Regions from separate parts of the Bacillus sp. MBGLi79 genome, predicted to be linked through region 1. Evidence: riboswitches for the same ligand, from Rfam matches in the RefSeq annotation. Region 1 holds a riboswitch; the other holds the start of a gene.
What was found. Region 1 has a riboswitch for lysine ahead of C1T29_RS16175 (aspartate kinase). Riboswitches for the same ligand answer to the same signal wherever they lie in the genome.
Positions count from the first base shown of each region.

Region 2: linked by a shared signal. The riboswitch ahead of C1T29_RS19610 (amino acid permease) and the one ahead of C1T29_RS16175 (aspartate kinase) in region 1 are both predicted to bind lysine.

Region 1 is NZ_CP026521.1:3,165,380-3,175,338, reverse strand. It holds gene abfB (alpha-L-arabinofuranosidase AbfB) at 1-443, shown strand, start outside; gene trxA (thioredoxin) at 749-1,063, shown strand; gene uvrC (excinuclease ABC subunit UvrC) at 1,199-2,971, shown strand; lysine riboswitch at 3,036-3,215, shown strand; gene C1T29_RS16175 (aspartate kinase) at 3,341-4,567, shown strand; gene C1T29_RS16170 (YslB family protein) at 4,611-5,057, opposite strand; gene sdhC (succinate dehydrogenase cytochrome B558) at 5,350-5,958, shown strand; gene sdhA (succinate dehydrogenase flavoprotein subunit) at 5,992-7,752, shown strand; gene sdhB (succinate dehydrogenase iron-sulfur subunit) at 7,755-8,516, shown strand; gene C1T29_RS16150 (acyl-CoA thioesterase) at 8,576-9,019, shown strand; gene gerE (spore germination transcription factor GerE) at 9,135-9,359, shown strand; gene C1T29_RS16140 (MarR family winged helix-turn-helix transcriptional regulator) at 9,606-9,959, shown strand, end outside.
Region 2 is NZ_CP026521.1:3,829,597-3,839,555, reverse strand. It holds gene modA (molybdate ABC transporter substrate-binding protein) at 1-516, opposite strand, end outside; gene C1T29_RS19630 (substrate-binding domain-containing protein) at 627-1,553, shown strand; gene C1T29_RS19625 (LTA synthase family protein) at 1,584-3,437, opposite strand; gene C1T29_RS19620 (metal-dependent hydrolase) at 3,537-4,019, opposite strand; gene sspJ (small acid-soluble spore protein SspJ) at 4,185-4,325, shown strand; lysine riboswitch at 4,442-4,621, shown strand; gene C1T29_RS19610 (amino acid permease) at 4,725-6,134, shown strand; gene C1T29_RS19605 (hypothetical protein) at 6,173-6,445, opposite strand; gene C1T29_RS19600 (iron-hydroxamate ABC transporter substrate-binding protein) at 6,498-7,445, opposite strand; gene C1T29_RS19595 (FecCD family ABC transporter permease) at 7,652-8,698, shown strand; gene C1T29_RS19590 (FecCD family ABC transporter permease) at 8,698-9,708, shown strand; gene C1T29_RS19585 (ABC transporter ATP-binding protein) at 9,724-9,959, shown strand, end outside.

The sequences.
Region 1 (9,959 bases):
TTCAAGCGATGATTTTGACTGAGAGAGAGCGGATGCTTTTGACACCGACGTACCATGTGTTTGATATGTTTAAGGTGCACCAGGATGCTTCTCTTTTAGATACAGAGGTATTGTGTGCCGACTATGAATGGAAGGGTGAAACGCTCCCGCAAATCAGCATGTCAGCGTCAAAACAAGCTGGAGGCGATATCAATATCACGATTTGCAACATCGATCACCAAAACCAAGCAGAGGCTGAGATCGAGCTGAGAGGCCTGCAAAAGCAAGCGGATCATTCCGGAATCATTCTTACGGCAGAAAAAATGAATGCACATAACACGTTTGACGATCCTCATCACGTCAAACCGGAAGCGTTCAGACAATACACGCTCAGCAAAAACAAACTGAAAGTAAAACTCCCGCCAATGTCAGTCGTCTTGCTTACGGTGCGTGCTGATTCGTAATCGCGAGACGCCGGCGCTTTTTCATGTTTTAAAACAGCATCAAAAGGGCATGGTAAAGTACATGACAGTGAAGAGGAGATGTTATCCCATGCTTCGTACTATTCTAATGATTATCGGGGCTATTGTAGTAATCGGGGCCATTATCAGATTCGTGTTTTAATAAAAGTGACACATCCCATTCAACCCGGATAAAAATGAGTAAACCGGTTATGATCAGGAAAAAATATTTGTAAGCATTAAGATAGCGTGAACGAATGGGAGATGCTATACTAAAAATCATCATTTCACATTGGAGGAATTCAATAATGGCTATCGTAAAAGCAACTGATCAATCTTTCTCAGCTGAAACAAGCGAAGGCGTCGTACTGGCAGACTTCTGGGCTCCTTGGTGCGGACCTTGTAAAATGATTGCACCTGTTCTTGAAGAACTGGATCAAGAAATGGGCGACAAACTGAAAATCGTAAAAATCGATGTAGACGAAAACCAAGAAACAGCTGGAAAATACGGCGTTATGAGCATCCCGACACTTCTTATCTTAAAAGACGGAGAAGTAGTTGAAACTTCAGTCGGTTTCAAACCGAAAGAAGCGCTTCAAGAGCTTGTAAACAAACATCTTTAATTTTCGGCTGCTTACATGCCAGAGCGATTCCGATTGAGGGATCGCTTTTTTTATTCGCCAATTGTGAATCATAGAGAAAAACAAACGTTCGTGTTAAACTGGAAACAAAGGATTAAATATAAGGAAGGGTACCATATGAACAAACAACTGAAAGAAAAACTCGCCCTCCTTCCCGATCAACCGGGTTGTTATCTCATGAAGGACCGGCAGCAGACTGTGATCTACGTAGGAAAAGCAAAGGTGCTGAAAAACAGAGTGCGCTCCTACTTCACCGGTTCTCACGACGCGAAAACCCAAAGGCTTGTGACGGAAATCGAGGATTTTGAATATATCGTGACGTCCTCCAATCTTGAAGCGCTTATTTTAGAAATGAATCTGATCAAAAAGTATGATCCGAAATACAACGTCATGCTCAAAGACGACAAAACCTATCCTTTCATAAAACTCACCCATGAACGCCACCCAAGGCTGATTGTCACCCGCAATGTCAAAAAAGACAAAGGGCGATATTTTGGGCCGTACCCGAATGTACAGGCAGCAAGGGAAACAAAAAAATTGCTCGACCGTCTGTACCCTCTCAGAAAATGCTCCAAGCTGCCGGACAGAGTGTGCCTTTACTATCATCTGGGCCAATGTCTTGCTCCGTGCGTAAAGGACATTTCCGAAGAGACGAACAGAGAGCTGGTTGAAAGCATTACCCGTTTCTTAAGGGGCGGCTATAATGAGGTCAAAAAAGAGCTCGAAGAAAAAATGCACGAAGCCGCTGAGAATCTTGAGTTTGAACGGGCAAAAGAGCTTCGTGACCAGATCGCCCATATTGAATCAACGATGGAAAAACAAAAAATGACGATGAACGATCTAGTCGACCGGGATGTATTTGCGTACGCATATGACAAGGGCTGGATGTGCGTGCAGGTCTTTTTCATCCGCCAAGGAAAGCTCATTGAGCGCGATGTCAGCATGTTCCCGCTTTATCAGGAAGCGGATGAAGAGTTCCTTACATTCATCGGACAGTTCTATTCAAAAAACAACCACTTCCTTCCGAAGGAGATTTTAGTTCCGGACAGCGTAGATCAATCCATGATCGAGCAGCTGCTGGAAACAAACGTTCACCAGCCGAAGAAGGGCCAGAAAAAAGAACTGCTCATGCTGGCCCATAAAAATGCGAAAATCGCACTGAAAGAAAAATTCTCCTTAATCGAACGGGACGAGGAGCGTTCAATTGGGGCTGTACAGAAACTCGGTGAGGCATTGAATATTTATACGCCGCACAGAATTGAAGCGTTTGATAACTCAAACATACAGGGGACAAACCCGGTTTCCGCGATGATCGTGTTTATCGACGGCAAACCGTACAAAAAGGAATACCGCAAATATAAAATCAAAACCGTTACAGGACCGGATGATTACGGTTCTATGAGAGAGGTCGTCAGAAGACGCTACACGAGAGTGCTTCGTGAAAATCTGCCGCTGCCTGATCTGATCATCATTGACGGAGGAAAAGGGCAGATCAACGCTGCAAGGGATGTCATTGAAAATGAACTCGGCTTGGATATCCCGATCGCCGGTTTAGCGAAAGACGAAAAGCACAGAACCTCAAACTTACTGATCGGGGAGCCGCTGGAGGTGGTGTATCTGGAGCGAAACAGCCAGGAATTTTATCTCCTACAGCGCATTCAGGACGAGGTGCACCGTTTTGCAATCAGTTTTCACAGGCAAATCCGCGGAAAAAGCGCGTTTCAATCCGTATTGGATGATATCCCGGGTATCGGAGAGAAAAGAAAGAAAATGCTGTTAAAGCATTTCGGTTCCGTTAAAAAAATGAAGGAAGCAAGCCTTGAGGACATCAAAAAAGCGGGTGTTCCCGCTGCGGCGGCTCAGCTCCTTTACGATAAATTGCAAAAATAATGTTGTCCTTTTCAATAAGATCTGATAAAATGTGAACTAATTTCATAGTTAGATCGTGTTATATGGTGAAGATAGAGGTGCGAACTTCAAGAGTATGCCTTTGGAGAAAGATGGATTCTGTGAAAAAGGCTGAAAGGGGAGCGTCGCCGAAGCAAATAAAACCCCATCGGTATTATTTGCTGGCCGTGCATTGAATAAATGTAAGGCTGTCAAGAAATCATTTTCTTGGAGGGCTATCTCGTTGTTCATAATCATTCATGATGATTAATTGATAAGCAATGAGAGTATTCCTCTCATTGCTTTTTTTATTGTGGACAAAGCGCTCTTTCTCCTCACCCGCACGAACCAAAATGTAAAGGGTGGTAATACATGGGTCTTATTGTACAAAAATTCGGAGGTACTTCCGTCGGCTCAGTCGAAAAAATTCAAAATGCGGCAAACCGCGCGATTGCAGAAAAACAGAAAGGCCATCAAGTCGTTGTCGTCGTGTCAGCTATGGGAAAATCCACTGACGAATTGGTCAGCCTTGCAAAAGCCATTTCTGACCAGCCGAGCAAACGCGAAATGGACATGCTGCTGGCGACAGGCGAACAGGTCACGATTTCACTCCTCTCAATGGCATTGCAGGAAAAAGGATATGACGCCGTGTCTTATACTGGCTGGCAGGCGGGAATCCGTACGGAGGCCGTTCACGGAAACGCCAGAATTACAGATATCGACACATCGGTTTTAGCAGACCGGCTTGAAGAAGGAAAAATCGTCATTGTTGCAGGATTTCAAGGCATGACAGAGGATTGTGAAATTACGACATTGGGCCGTGGCGGTTCAGATACAACAGCAGTAGCTTTGGCTGCCGCTTTAAAAGCTGATAAATGTGACATATATACAGACGTGCCCGGCGTGTTTACAACCGATCCGCGCTATGTGAAATCAGCGAGAAAACTTGCCGGCATCTCATACGATGAAATGCTTGAGCTTGCCAATTTAGGCGCCGGCGTTCTTCATCCGAGAGCTGTTGAGTTCGCGAAAAATTACCAAGTGCCGTTAGAAGTGCGTTCAAGTACAGAAACCGAAGCGGGGACATTAATTGAGGAGGAATCATCCATGGAACAGAATTTAATTGTCAGAGGCATTGCATTTGAAGATCAAATCACAAGGGTAACCATTTACGGGCTGACTAGCGGCCTGACAACGTTGTCTACTATTTTTACGACACTTGCCAAAAGAAACATAAACGTGGATATCATTATCCAAACGCAGGCCGAGGACAAGACTGGAATTTCCTTCTCTGTCAAAACAGAGGATGCAGACCAAACTGTTGCGGTGCTTGAAGAGTATAAAGACGCGCTGGAATTCGAGAAAATCGAGACAGAAAGTAAATTGGCCAAAGTATCCATTGTCGGATCAGGCATGGTCTCAAATCCCGGTGTAGCGGCTGAAATGTTTGCTGTACTGGCGCAAAAAAACATTTTAATTAAAATGGTCAGCACATCTGAAATCAAAGTGTCAACCGTCGTAAGCGAAAACGATATGGTGAAAGCAGTCGAATCGCTTCACGATGCATTTGAGCTTTCAAAACACCCTTCAGCTGTGTAATGATAATCAAAAAGGCGGGACTATGCAGTCACCGCCTTTTTGATTACACTGGGTCTTTCATATCCCATTTCACAGTCAGAACCACTTTATCGGCTCTCTTTTTCACTTGTTCATATGATTCGGCAATCTGATCATTCATCAATTGAATTTGTTCAGCGATAAAACCAGCTTCCAGCTGAAAGCAAGGTTCTTTCTGATGTTTAAGCCGGTTGGAAATGATCGGCCCTTCAAGTTCAAATTCAAGCTCCTGTTTTTTAGCGCTTACGTTGGTGAGGGTTCCCCAGCCCGCTTCTTCAAAGAAGGCCGGAAATTCCTCCCATGATTCAAGAGGAAACTTACGGGCGAGATGTTTTCCTGCCCAATACATCATGGAAGAGTAATCTTGGCCAAGCATATCTGGGAGAACGATCTCTCGTATTAGTTCGTAGGCATAGGCGTTCATTTCAATTTCTTTTAGGTTGTCAATAGATGCTTCAAATTTAGACTTCATATCTGTCTCCCCTCTCTCCTGCGTATATTATAGCTCAAACAGGGGGGAGGATTACAGAATGATCCTGTAATTCTTATGAAAAATTAAGCGAGAAATATATATTGATAAAATAAAATTTTTCAATCAACTAATCAATTCGGAAAATTATAATTTATGTACGCGTTTTCTTGACGCCCTTTTGAGGGAGGAGTAAAATGAAATTGTCAATAAATCTTAATAAAGTGCTTACAATTGAAAGAAGTGGAGGAAGAGATTTAGCACATTTCGCACTTATCAAACAGGGGGTAAAGTAATGTCTGGGAACAGAGAGTTTTATTTTCGAAGATTGCATTCCTTGCTTGGCGTCATACCGGTCGGCATCTTTCTCATTCAGCATTTAGTCGTCAACCAGTTTGCCGCAAGGGGCGCTGAAGCATTCAATAGCGCTGCTCATTTTATGGATAGCCTGCCTTTCAGGTATGCCTTGGAAATTTTTATTATCTTCTTACCATTAATTTATCATGCAGTTTATGGTGTGTACATAGCGTTTACTGCGAAAAATAACGCAGGCCAATACAGCTATATGAGAAACTGGCTATTTGTCCTGCAGCGTGTAACCGGTATCATCACTCTTATTTTCGTCAGCTGGCACGTGTGGGAGACCCGCATTGCCGCACAAATGGGCGCTGAGGTCAATTTCGACATGATGGCGAATATTTTGAGCTCTCCGGCTATGCTTGGCTTTTACATTGTCGGTGTTTTATCAACAATTTTCCACTTCTCGAACGGTTTATGGTCTTTCGCTGTTACATGGGGCATCACGGTCACGCCTCGTTCTCAAAGAATTTCGACATACGTTACGCTGATTATTTTTGTTGCACTGTCATACGTAGGCTTAAAAGCGATTTTTGCATTTGTTTAAGAGTACTAGATTACTAGAGGGAGAGGGGCTATCATGAGTCAATCAAGCATTATCGTAGTCGGCGGAGGTCTTGCCGGCCTCATGGCGACAATTAAAGCAGCGGAATCAGGAATGGCGGTTAAGCTGTTTTCCATCGTTCCTGTCAAACGTTCTCATTCAGTTTGTGCGCAAGGCGGCATAAACGGAGCGGTCAATACAAAAGGGGAAGGTGACTCTCCGTGGGAACATTTTGATGACACGGTATACGGGGGAGACTTTCTTGCCAACCAGCCGCCGGTTAAGGCAATGTGTGAAGCGGCGCCTTCGATCATCCACTTATTAGACCGGATGGGTGTTATGTTTAACCGGACGCCTGAAGGTCTGCTTGATTTCCGTCGATTCGGGGGTACACAGCATCACAGAACGGCTTATGCGGGTGCGACGACGGGACAGCAGCTGCTTTATGCACTGGACGAGCAAGTGCGCAGATACGAAGTTGCGGGTCTGGTCACAAAATACGAAGGCTGGGAATTCCTTGGCGCTGTATTAGATGATGACAGAACCTGCCGCGGAATTGTTGCGCAAAACCTGACAAACATGCAAATTGAATCCTTCCGTTCTGACGCGGTCATTATGGCGACGGGCGGACCGGGGATCATTTTTGGAAAATCAACGAACTCCATGATTAATACAGGATCTGCTGCTTCAATCGTTTATCAGCAGGGAGCGTACTATGCAAACGGAGAATTCATTCAAATCCACCCGACAGCCATCCCGGGCGATGACAAACTAAGACTGATGAGTGAATCAGCGCGTGGTGAAGGCGGCCGCGTGTGGACATATAAAGACGGCAAACCGTGGTATTTCCTGGAGGAAAAATATCCGGCATACGGAAACCTGGTGCCGCGTGATATTGCGACACGTGAAATATTTGATGTGTGTGTGAATCAGAAGCTTGGCATTAACGGTGAAAACATGGTCTATCTCGATCTGTCTCATAAAGATCCGAAAGAGCTGGATATTAAGCTTGGCGGCATCATTGAAATTTATGAGAAATTCATGGGAGACGACCCGCGCAAGCTTCCAATGAAAATCTTCCCGGCGGTCCATTATTCTATGGGCGGTTTATGGGTGGATTACGATCAAATGACAAACATCCCTGGACTGTTTGCGGCTGGGGAATGTGATTACTCTATGCATGGAGGCAACCGCTTGGGAGCGAACTCCCTGCTGTCTGCGATTTATGGAGGCATGGTGGCCGGACCGAACGCGGTGAAATATGTAAACGGCTTAGAATCTTCAGCGGAAGACATGTCTTCTTCTTTATTCGACGCTCACGTTAAAAAAGAAGAAGAAAAATGGGCTGATATTATGAGCATGGACGGAACCGAAAATGCCTATGTTCTTCACAGAGAGCTCGGTGAGTGGATGACGGCGAACGTAACGGTTGTCCGCCATAATGACAAGCTTTTGAAAACGGACGACAAAATTCAGGAATTAATGGAGCGCTTTAAAAAGATCAACATCAATGACACGACAAAATGGAGCAACCAGGGGGCGATGTTCACACGCCAGTTCTCGAACATGCTCCAGCTTGCAAGGGTGATTACCCTTGGCGCTTACAACCGTAATGAAAGCCGGGGCGCCCATTATAAACCGGATTATCCTGAACGTAATGATGATGAATGGCTCAAAACAACAATGGCTAAACATGTAAGCCCGTATGAAGCGCCGGAATTTGAGTATCAGGATGTCGATGTATCACTGATAACGCCTCGGAAACGGGATTACTCGAAGAAGAAGGTGGCGAAATAATCATGAGTGAACAAAAAACCATACGATTTATTATCACACGTCAAGATACAGCCGACAGCACGCCTTACGATGAAGAATTTGAGATTCCATACCGCCCGAATCTGAACGTCATTTCCGCTCTGATGGAAATCCGTCGGAATCCGGTTAATGTCAAAGGTGAAAAGACAACCCCTGTCACATGGGATATGAACTGTCTTGAGGAAGTATGCGGCGCATGTTCAATGGTCATAAACGGAAAACCCCGCCAGTCTTGTACGGCTCTTATCGACCAGCTTGAGCAGCCGATTCGTTTAAAACCAATGAAAACATTCCCAGTCGTTCGTGATTTGCAGGTTGACCGCAGCAGAATGTTTGATTCATTGAAAAAGGTAAAAGCGTGGATACCGATTGACGGCACGTACGATCTAGGACCGGGACCGAGAATGCCGGAAAAACGCCGTCAATGGGCATATGAATTATCGAAATGCATGACGTGCGGCGTCTGCCTCGAGGCCTGCCCGAATGTGAACAGCAAATCGAAGTTCATGGGGCCTGCACCGATGTCTCAAGTCCGCCTGTTTAACGCACATCCGACAGGCGCCATGAATAAATCTGACCGATTAGAAGCACTAATGGATGAAGGCGGCCTTGCAGATTGCGGCAACTCGCAAAACTGTGTCCAATCCTGTCCGAAGGGCATTCCGCTTACCACTTCGATTGCAGCCTTAAATAGAGACACAAACTTACAAGCGTTCCGCAATTTCTTTGGAAGCGACAGAGTATAAGAAGAAAAAACCTCTTCCGCATGGGAGAGGTTTTTTTAAACAATAAGGAGATGAAAAAAATGAAGCTTCCCGCTTATATTGATATGCCATTTCCAGAATGGAAAAGATCCTTTTCTTTTTTTAATGAGGTATCCGTAAGATTTTCCGAGACGGACATGTTTGGGCATATGAATAATGTAACCCCTTTTATATATTTTGAGGAGGCGCGAATTTCTTATTTTAAAAAGCTGAATATGATGAGTGAAAACAAACAGACCATGACAGTTGTGGCAAGCCAGCAGTGCGATTATTTGCGCCAAGTCATGCCTTATGAAGAGCTGCGTATCTATGTGAAAACAAGCGCTGTCGGCAGTTCATCTCTTACCTTGCATTATCTCGGAGAGAACCACAAAGGCGAACCTTGCTTCACCGGAGCAGTCGTGATGGTTCAAGTCTCGAAGGAAAGCGGCAAGGCTGTCAGCTGGACGGATGATGAGAAAGAAACGCTTCTCCATACACGTTAAACTAATTCTCTTGTAAACGTCACCTCCTGCGCCCTTCTTACATATGATATCTCGACTATATCAAAACCCATTCGTTTCTGATTCGCTCTCACCTTAGCAAGGAGGGTTACAATACTTGAAGGAGAAAGAATTTCAATCGAAGCCGCTGCTAACGAAAAGAGAAAGAGAAGTGTTCGAATTGCTCGTTCAAGATAAGACAACAAAGGAGATTGCAAGCGAGCTATTTATCAGTGAGAAAACCGTTCGAAACCATATTTCAAATGCCATGCAGAAATTGGGTGTGAAAGGGCGTTCGCAAGCCGTTGTTGAGCTTCTTAGAATGGGTGAGCTAGAGCTTTAATTCTTGCCGGTATTCCTTCTTTTCAGGAAGGAGCCGGTTATTGCTGTTTGTTTGGAACATTCGAAACCATATTTTTGAATGCTGTGCAAAACGTAGGCAAGTCATAAAATGAATTTTTTTGCTTGATGTTGTTTGACTAAAGTCCTCTATTTCTCTCCTGTGAGTCTTGCATTTTCTTCAAAAAAGAAGGAAAATAGACACGGAACGCTTTTGTGCGTAAGAGATCCTTGAGTGAGGGATGGACAAATGACATCAAAACCTTTGGAGCATGTTGCGGATATTGAAAAGTCTCTCCGCCACATTGCCGCGATCATTAAGCAAAAAGGACGAGAAATCCTTAACCAATATGCAATTACGCCGCCGCAATTTGTCGGCCTGCAATGGCTTTATGAACTGGGAGATATGACAATCGGCGAACTATCGGGCAAAATGTATCTGGCATGCAGCACGACAACGGACTTAATCGACCGCATGCAAAAAAATGAGCTTGTTGAGCGGGTCAAGGACCCGGCGGACAGACGTGTTGTCCGGATACATCTGCTGCCTGAAGGAGAACGGATTATCCAAGAGGTCATTACAAAAAGGCAGGAATATTTGCGT
Region 2 (9,959 bases), 660 kb from region 1:
AATTTTATCCTTCACTTTGTCCCATAAAGACAGCTTTGTCAGGGATTCTTTCCCATAAGCTCCTGCCGGTACGGATTCCGGAGTGCCAAGTGCGATTTTTTCTGATTCAGCCAGATTGCTGAAGCTTGTCACAGGTGAATCTCCGTTTTTCGGTACGACCAGCACAATTTCATTGCCGACTAAATCAGTGCTGTCTTTTTTTGCGATATCCCCATCATCCACCAGCTTTTTAAATTTATCCTCAGCAGCTGAGAAGAACAGATCTGCTCCTGCTCCTTGAGAAATCTGTTTTTGCAAGGCGCCGGATGAGCCATAGTTATCTTGGATGGTAATATTTTGATGCTCTTTTTCATAATTTTTTTGAATTTCCTCAAGTGCATCCTGTGCGCTTGCGGCAGCTGAGATTGTTAATGTTACTTTTTTCCCCCTGTCTGTTGAAGACTGATTTGAAGAACAGCCTGCTGCAAGCAGAAAAGCGGTTAAGGCTGCGATTAAAATAGAATACTTCTTAAACATGATTGCACCCCTTATGATTAGTTATATCTAATTATAACTGATTATGTTTGGTTTATGTGGGTTTTTTTACATTCGGCGAAAAGGTATAATAAAATAGGAGAGTGATGATGATGAATGAAACCTCTTCCTATACGATAGAAGAAGTTGCAGGTCTGCTGAAGGTATCAAAGCTGACCGTTTATGATTTGATTAAAAAAGGCGTGCTGCCTGCTTACCGTGTCGGAAGGCAGATGCGTGTGGATGAAGAAGATTTAAAGCAATATAAAACGAATATGAGAATGTCTCAGCCCATCGCTGCAACAGAAGCGCCGAAACAGGTGCAGGAGGCTGAGCCGGACGGCAGACCGAATGTCATGATCAGCGGACAGGACATTTCGATGGATCTTCTCAGCAAGCATTTGGAGAATGCCATTCAGGAGACGCCGCTCCGTAAATACAAAGGAAGCTTAAACAGCCTGATTGATATGTATCAAGGCAAGTGTGACATTGTCAGCCTCCATTTGTACGATGCAGAAACGGGCCAGTATAACGCCCCTTATGTAAAACGGATTTTGTCAGGTGAACCGTTTTGTCTCATCAATGTCGTTCTCCGCAAAGCAGGTCTGTATGTGCAAAAAGGGAATCCGAAAAACATTCAAGGCTGGAAAGACTTGAAAAGAGCTGATATCCGGATCATCAACAGGGAAAAGGGTTCTGGCGCAAGGGTGCTCCTTGATGAACAGCTTGGCTTGCTTGGTGTGAAGCCGGCTGATGTAAAGGGATACGGCGATATCGTGACCGATCATTACGCTGCCGCTTCACAAGTTTCAAGCGGACAGGCTGACGCGGGAATCGGGGCGCAGCACGCGGCACATATGGGGCGTGTTGATTTTATCCCGCTCATCGATGAACAATATGATATCGTCGTTTTGAAAAAAAATGAGCAGCTGCTCAAAGCCGTGAAGGAGATTTTGAATTCTGAGGACTACAAGGCGAACTTGTCTCATTTAAATGGCTATGAAACAAAGCTGACTGGCAAGGTGATGTTGGAAACGTAAAAAATCCCTCTTTATATAGAGGGATTTTTTTCATTCGGAAAACCTGAGCAGGTCACCATTTAAAATTTTATCAGAGAGAGACAGCTCTTCGTTTGCTTTCTCCTTATAAGGGAGGCACGCATCCTGATCTTCCAGTATTTCACCTGTTTTTTGGCTGTAGCACGTGTTTTTCGTGTATATAAAATCGTTCGTAATAAAGCTTCCGTTTCGCAGCACGGCGAATGGTGTGCGATCGCCCGACAGCAAATCATTGCCGAATTGAATATCGCCTTTTGTGTCAACGCCGAGTAAATGCATCAGTGTCGGTCTGACGTCGACTTGTCCGCCAACATCAGAGATGGTTTCCGGCTGTTGATCGGTAATTCCCGGGATATGTATGATAAACGGCACCCGCTGGAGCTGAACATTGTCATACGGCGTGATTTCGTCTTTTCCTAAAAACTCTGCCAACGCCTCGTTATGGGCTTCTGAAATGCCGTAATGATCCCCCATAAATACAATCATCGAATTTTCGTATAAGCCTTCGTCCTTCAGCTTTTTGATAAAATGCTTTAATGCCTCATCCTCATAGCGCACCGTTGTCACATAACGGTTTAGCAGGGCGCTGCTCGAATCGTATTCATCAATCAGCTGATCCTTTTTATCAATCTCAAACGGAAAATGATTCGTTAACGTGATGAAACTGCTGAAGAATGGCTGCGGCAGACTTTTCAGCTTTTCGGCGGACTGCTCTAAAAATTCCTTATCCTTTAAGCCCCAGCTTGTCGATGTTCCGGGAGTGACATGGAAGTCATCAACATCAAAAAAGCGGTCAATCCCAAATGTATCGTACATGACATCTCTGTTCCAAAATGTTTTATGGTTGGCATGAAAGGCGGCTGAATAATAATCATGCTGTTTCAGCGACTTGTACATCGTATGAAATTGATGGTCGCTTTTCGTGAAAAAGACGGCGCCGCTAAGGGAAGGATACATTGAGTTAGCAACGATGAATTCTGAATCAGATGTTTTCCCTTGTTCTGTTTGCTGATAGAAATGATCAAAGGAATAGCTTTTTTTAACGAGATCATTCATAAATGGGGTAATTTCTTTTCCATTGACTTTTTCATTCAAAACAAAGCTTTGGGTCGACTCAAGTGTTACAAAGATGACATTTCGCCCTTTTGCCAGTCCGAATTTGCTTTGATCAGGCTTGCTGTAATCAGCCTCTGTGTAATTTTTAATGGCAGTTATGCTGTCTTCATCAGCGAATGCCTTCGCGCTAATATTAACAGTCTGAGAAATCGTATCGTATATATGGAACTGAAACAGACCGATGCTTTTGACGAGCATTTCCCGGTCAAAGGAATGTGCCAAAAGCTTCGGCTGCTGTACTTCTGCAAGTGCCAGCGTGCATAAAATCATGCCGCAGGAAGCTGCATAGTACCGTTTGATCGTGCGGGGAGCGGCTTTTGTCTGCGGCTGTTTCGTTTTTCTGGCGAGCAGCAGCAGACAAACCAAATCCGCAAACAGGGCAATAAACAGAGGATGGAACAGTTCTTTTACACTGCTGCCCATATCGCTCATGTTGCTGGCCTGAAATAAAACCGGAATGGTAATAAAATCGATATAAAAGCCGTAAAAAATCGTATTGGAGATCAAGATGACAGTCAGAACCAGATTGGCAATCAGCAAAAAGACCCGCTGCTTGTTTCCTTTCAGAAGCAGGCCTATCCCGAATAAAGGAAGGATAAAGCTGAGCGGATTGATCAGCAACATCAGCTCTTCCAACAGAGTATCGATCTGCAAATCAAAGCCGAGTTTATATATCACATACGTTTTGATCCACATAAACAAGATCGAAAAACATAAAAACCGCTGATTGTGAAAAAAGGTTCCTTTCATCAATATGACTCCTCACGTTTTCTTGATCATCTGCATGAAATGCTTCTTAAGTAAAACCTACTAAAAACCGCCGGTTCAGACAAGTTTCAGCACTCGCGTTTACAACATGCGCCCATGAAACAGCATATAAAAGTAGTAACATGAAGCAAGGGTCAGGCCGGCTAGCACGAGCTGCTCAGAAAAACTGCCTGTCTTCATATATAATGGAAGCCGCACGCGGATCGTTGAAGGGAATAGTAATTTGATTCCGTTCACTGTCCAAGCGTCAAGAATCAAGTGGCTCGCCATTCCGATCATTAAGCCGGCTGAGATGTTTTTATCTGGAATATATGTAGAAGTGATAAAAAACATGATGAGCATAAACAGCAGGCTGTGTGTAAAGGTACGGTGGCCAAAAACGGAGCTGACCACTTTCGATAAAATAGGAAATTTTCTCCCGATTTTGCTTTGCGTGTGGCAGATATCGGGAATCAATGCCCCAACCGCGCCTGACGCAGCCATAAGCACTGGATCAAATCCATAATAATAAGCTGCTGCCGTACAAGAAGCGATGCCTCCCATGATGTGTGTTTTTCCTGTCATTTGCCGCTTCTCCTTTATCTTTTGCAAAAAATCTCTGAATTACAAATATATCAAGAGAATGTATGTTTGATCAACAGGACTTTGGACGATAAAAAATTTCCCGCATAATTTTTCAGGAAAAAGGCATCTTAAACATGTACCTATTTTTAAAAAGAGGTGATACGAATGGGTTTCTTTAATAAAGATAAAGGAAAACGTTCCGAAAAAGAAAAAAGCGTAATCCAAGGAGCTCTTGAAGATGCAGGTTCAGCTCTAAAAGATGATCCGCTTCAAGAAGCTGTGCAAAAAAAGAAAAATAATCGATAATCACATGCGGATAGGGCTTGACTCTATCCGTATTTTCCATCTGTTCCCTTTGACAGATCATCCTTTCTTTGATAACCTTCTGGGAGTAACTGAATAATTAAATCCTCACTCTTTCTCAGTGAGGTAGAGGTTGCGCGGATGATGAGTCACACATGCTAGGCTGACAGGAGCTGTTAAACATGTGTAAAAGGCATCAGCGCCGAAGTGTGGAGAAAGCCGATCCTTCTCTATGCTGGGACTGTATCTGAATAAGTGCAGGACTGCCGCGTGCTTTTTCGCGGAGGGCTATCCGGAGATCAAGGGTGTGTGTTTCTTTAAGCATGGACTTTTGTTCAGGCTTTTTTTGCGTTTATATGATCTCGGGGTCTGGTCCGTACAAAGAATCATGGAGGTACTGGAATGGAACAGACAAAAAAATGGGGTTTTTGGTTATTAACGGCGTTTGTCGTTGGAAATATGGTTGGATCAGGAATTTTCTCCTTGCCGAGCTCGCTTGCTTCAATCGCAAGTCCGTTTGGCGCTACGTCCGCCTGGCTTTTGACAGGTGCCGGCGTGTTGATGATTGCGCTTGTGTTCGGGCACTTGTCCATTCGCAAGCCTGAACTGACAGCGGGTCCGCAAAGTTATGCCAGAGCGCTGTTTTCCGATCCGAAGAAAGGCAACGCTGCCGGTTTCACAATGGTGTGGGGCTACTGGGTGGCGAGCTGGATCAGCAACGTGGCGATCATCACAAGTCTCGCTGGATACTTGACTTCGTTCTTCCCGATCTTGGTTGACAAACGTGAAATGTTTTCGATCGGCGGGCAAGAGGTGACGCTCGGCCAATTGCTGACGTTTGCCGTATGTACGATCTTGTTATGGGGAACGCACACGATTCTTGTTGCCAGCATTAACGGTGCAAGTAAATTGAACTTTGTCACAACGCTTTCTAAAGTATTAGGTTTTGTCTTCTTTATCGTTGCCGGTTTATTTGTGTTTCAAACGACATTATTCGGTCATTTTTATTTCCCGGTCCAAGGAGAAAACGGCACAAGCATTGGGATTGGCGGCCAGGTTCATAACGCCGCGATTTCTACACTGTGGGCGTTTGTCGGAATTGAATCCGCGGTGATCCTGTCCGGCCGTGCGCGTTCTCAACGTGATGTGAAACGTGCGACGATTACCGGCTTGCTGATTGCTTTGAGCATTTATATTATAGTGACTTTAATTACGATGGGTGTTCTGCCGCATGATAAGCTTGTCGGCTCAGAAAAACCATTCGTTGATGTACTCTATGCGATTGTTGGAAACGCGGGAAGCGTGATTATGGCGCTTTTGGCTATCCTTTGTTTATTCGGAACGATGCTCGGCTGGATTTTGCTTGGCTCTGAGGTGCCATACCAAGCCGCTAAAGCAGGAGATTTCCCGGCAGTTTTTGCAAAAACGAATAAAAAGGGAAGTCCGGTCATTGCACTCATTATTACAAACGTCATGTCACAGGTCTTCATTTTCTCCGTTATTTCCCGGACAATAAGTGACGCATTTACATTTTTAACGACAGCGGCGACACTCGCATATTTAATTCCGTATCTGGTATCTGCAATCTACAGCTTGAAGCTAGTCATCAAAGGTGAAACGTATGACCAACTGAAAGGCTCCCGTGTAAGAGACGGATTGATCGCGATACTGGCGTGTGCATACTCCGTGTTTGTTATTGTAACAGGCACAGCAGATTTAACGACATTTATTCTCGGCATCGGTTTATTCTTTGTCGGCTTGATTGTTTATCCATTTGTGAATAAGAAGTTTCAAAAAGAAAAACAAGCATAATGAAAAGACACCTGATTTGTTTTGTCAGGTGTCTTTTTTTATTGAAATGCAATTTCTCCTGTTAGCAACCCGATTGTTAAAACAGCTGACAGGAAAGCTGAAATAGAAAGAAAAACCTTTACGGATAATCGTATTTGCAAAAAACGGTTTTTCAGCCTCTCCAGCAAACCAAACAGAATAAGCACTAAGATAAAAACAAGAAACACATCTGAAAAAGGTTTTCCGATATAAAACCCGTTAAAAAAACTGATTGCGATGATGATACAGCTTAATATGAATTGAGTAAAAAAATATCCGATGTGGTTCAACATGAGCCGCTCCCTTTATTGCATGAAAAAAGAGCCGCCTGTCCGGCTCTTCTGTTTATTTTGTTAAGCTTTCCGTAATAAACTTCAGTTGGCCTTCTAATGAAATCGGATCGGTGAAATAGAAGCCAATCGGATCAATCTTATAGACATGGCCATTTTTAACGGCGTTCAGTTTCTTCCAAATGGAGCTGTCAAATACGCCGCCATCATCACCGCCTGATTGCCATGGACCTGCGAAAATATAATCTCCGGCGAAGTCAGGAAGCTTTTCTAATGAAATACTTGTATAACCAGGTCCCTGGTCAATGGCTTTTTCTTTTGTCAGCTTTGTAGCCTGCAGGCCGAGGTCTTTGTAAATAATGCTTCCGCCTCTTCCAAAGTCTTTACCGAATACGTAAATGTCTTTTCCGTTCGTTTGCATAATGGAAATGGTTTTGTCACCGACCGCTTTTTTGATTTTTGTTTTAGCTGCCGCAACTTTTTTATCCCACTCGGACAGCCATTTTTCAGCTTTATCTTCAGTTCCTGTCATTTTTGCAAATTCTTTCAGCTGTTCGATGTTGTCGAGCTTATCGTATTTTACTGCGACAGTCGGCGCGATTTTTTCAAGCTTTTTAATATCAGCACCCTGTGTTGTCCAGACGATAATCAGGTCAGGGTTTAAATCAATGACCTTTTCAACCGAAGTGCCGTCTCCGATGTTTTCGACGCCGGCAGTTTTTCCTTTGTAGTAAGGGTTTTTAAATACGTTCTCAGGTGCACCGACAACGTTGATGCCAAGTGTTTTGAAGTAGCCGTAGTAGCCGTCAGCCATGACAACCACCCGTTTAGGATGCTTGGGGATTTTTACATTCCCGTTTTCAGCCTTGTATGTAAAGGTTTCTGCGTCTTTTGAATCAGAGGCAGAGCCTTTGCTTTCTGAGTTATTCCCGCAGGCTGCCAGCGCTGTAATCAATAACAGGGCAAAAAACGCGACTCCGAGTTTCTTGTATATATGGGACATATCTCATACCTTCTTTCTAAAAAAATAGATGAAAAAGAGAATCATTATCAACTGTGATTATACCACTGCAAGTGCCGGTTGACACGATATTTTTGCAAATGCATTTTCATTTTTGTTCAAAACACGCTATTAAATCTGTTGAAAAAAGTGATATACTGAAACAGCAATTGATAATCATTATCAGTATCAGAAAGGAAGTACGGCAGTTGAGTCAACATAAAAATATACAGACTGCATCAGAAGAAATCCAATGGACGTCAAGGACATATGGCGCGGTTATCGTCCTTATTGCAGGTCTATGCCTGCTTTGCCTTGGCGCCCTTTTATCCATATCCCTCGGTGCAGCGGATATTCATTTGCGCACTGTATGGGACGCCATTTTTCATTATCAGCCGACAAAGACAACTCACCAAATTATACATGATCTTCGGCTGCCGAGAACGGCGGCTGCCGCACTTGTAGGCGCATTGTTGGCAGTGTCGGGAGCGATCATGCAGGGGATGACGAGAAACCCTTTGGCAGAGCCTTCGATTATGGGTGTGACATCAGGCTCTACGTTTGCGGTTTCGATTGCGTTTGCCTTTTTTCCCGGACTTTCTGCAATGGGGCTTGTGCTATGGTCCTTTGCGGGAGCGGGACTGGGTGCATCGACGGTAATGGGCATCGGCATGTTTTCAAGGGGCGGGCTTACGCCTGTAAAGCTTGCTCTGGCGGGTACGGCAGTTACTTATTTCTTTACCGGAATTTCAACCGCCATTGCGATCCGCTTTGATGTGGCTCAGGATATCAGCTTTTGGTACGCAGGCGGGGTAGCGGGTGTGAAATGGTCAGGGGTCCAGCTTTTGCTTATTGCAGGGGCTGTCGGTTTAACGCTGGCGTTTTTCATCGCCCGGTCTGTGACAGTGTTAAGTCTTGGTGACGATCTGGCAAAAGGGCTAGGACAATATACATCAACGGTGAAACTGGTTGGCATGCTTATCGTAGTGATTTTGACCGGAGCTGCGGTTTCCATAGCCGGCACCATCGCATTTATCGGGCTGATCATTCCGCATATTACCCGGTTTTTGGTCGGTGTGGATTATCGGTGGATCATTCCCTGCTCGGCGGTGCTCGGTGCTGTCTTGCTTGTTTTTGCTGACATAGCGGCGAGACTCATAAACGCACCCTTTGAAACGCCTGTCGGCGCACTGACTTCTCTCATCGGCGTTCCCTTTTTCTTTTATTTGGCACGTCGTGAAAGGAGAGGGCTGTAATGAAAACAACAACAAGAAAATCGCTCGCCGTAATGGCTGTGACCCTTATGCTCATCGTGCTGGTCTTTTTTATCAGTCTCAATTTGGGTGTTATCAAAATTGCACCGCTTAAAACGCTTCAGGTCTTTTTCGGCCAAGGGACAGCGCGTGATGAACTTGTTTTATTTGAGTTCAGGCTGCCCCGGATCATCCTTTCCTTGCTTGTTGGAGCAGGGATCGCCGTTGCTGGCGCCATTTTGCAAAGCGTGTCTCAAAATGATCTTGCTGAGCCTGGTATTCTCGGAATTAACGCCGGCGGCTCACTTGCCGTTGTGCTTTTTATATACTTTTTTCAAGGATCAGCTTCAGATCTCAGCTTTTTCGGAACATTTATGCTGCCGTTCAGTGCTTTGGCAGGAGCAATCCTCGCTGCGTTTCTCATTTATCTTCTGGCATGGAAAAAGGGCGTCACACCGATTCGGCTGATTTTAGTCGGCATCGGGGTAAATGCCGGATTCAACGCCCTGTTGCTGATTTTTCAGCTCAAGATGGACCCTCATGATTTTATGCAAGCCGCGGTTTGGATATCCGGCTCAATATGGGGGGCGAACTGGAATATGATCTGGGCGATCCTTCCTTGGATTGTGATCTTGCTACCATTTACTTTATATAAGGCACGCTATTTGAACATATTGCAGCTAGGAGACCAACTAGCGACCGGACTGGGCACTCCTGTTGAAAGGGAGAGACGGATTCTTCTTCTGGCAGCCGTCACTCTTGCCGCTTCATGTGTGGCAGCTGCGGGAGGCATCGCGTTTCTCGGATTGATCGCGCCTCATGTGGCTAGAAGGCTGACCGGTCCGCGTCACCAGACGCTGATACCGGTCTCCGCCCTCATCGGCGCATTCCTGTTTTTGCTCGCTGATACAATGGCGAGAAATGTATTGGCACCATCAGAAATTCCGGTCGGACTTGTCATTTCCGTGCTAGGTGCGCCTTACTTTATTTATTTATTGATGAAAGCGAATTAGAGGAGGGGGCCGAATATGAATTCATTATCAACGGAACAGCTTGGAATCGGTTATGGCGACAGGGTGATTGTAAAGGATTTAAATATATCGATTCCTAAAGGGAAAATTACCACCTTAATTGGCCCGAACGGCTGCGGGAAATCAACGATTTTAAAAACAATGTCCAGAATTATGCGTTCGCATGCAGGGGCCGTCTATTTAAACGGCAAAGCGATTCATAAAATGTCTACAAAAGACATTGCGAAAGATAT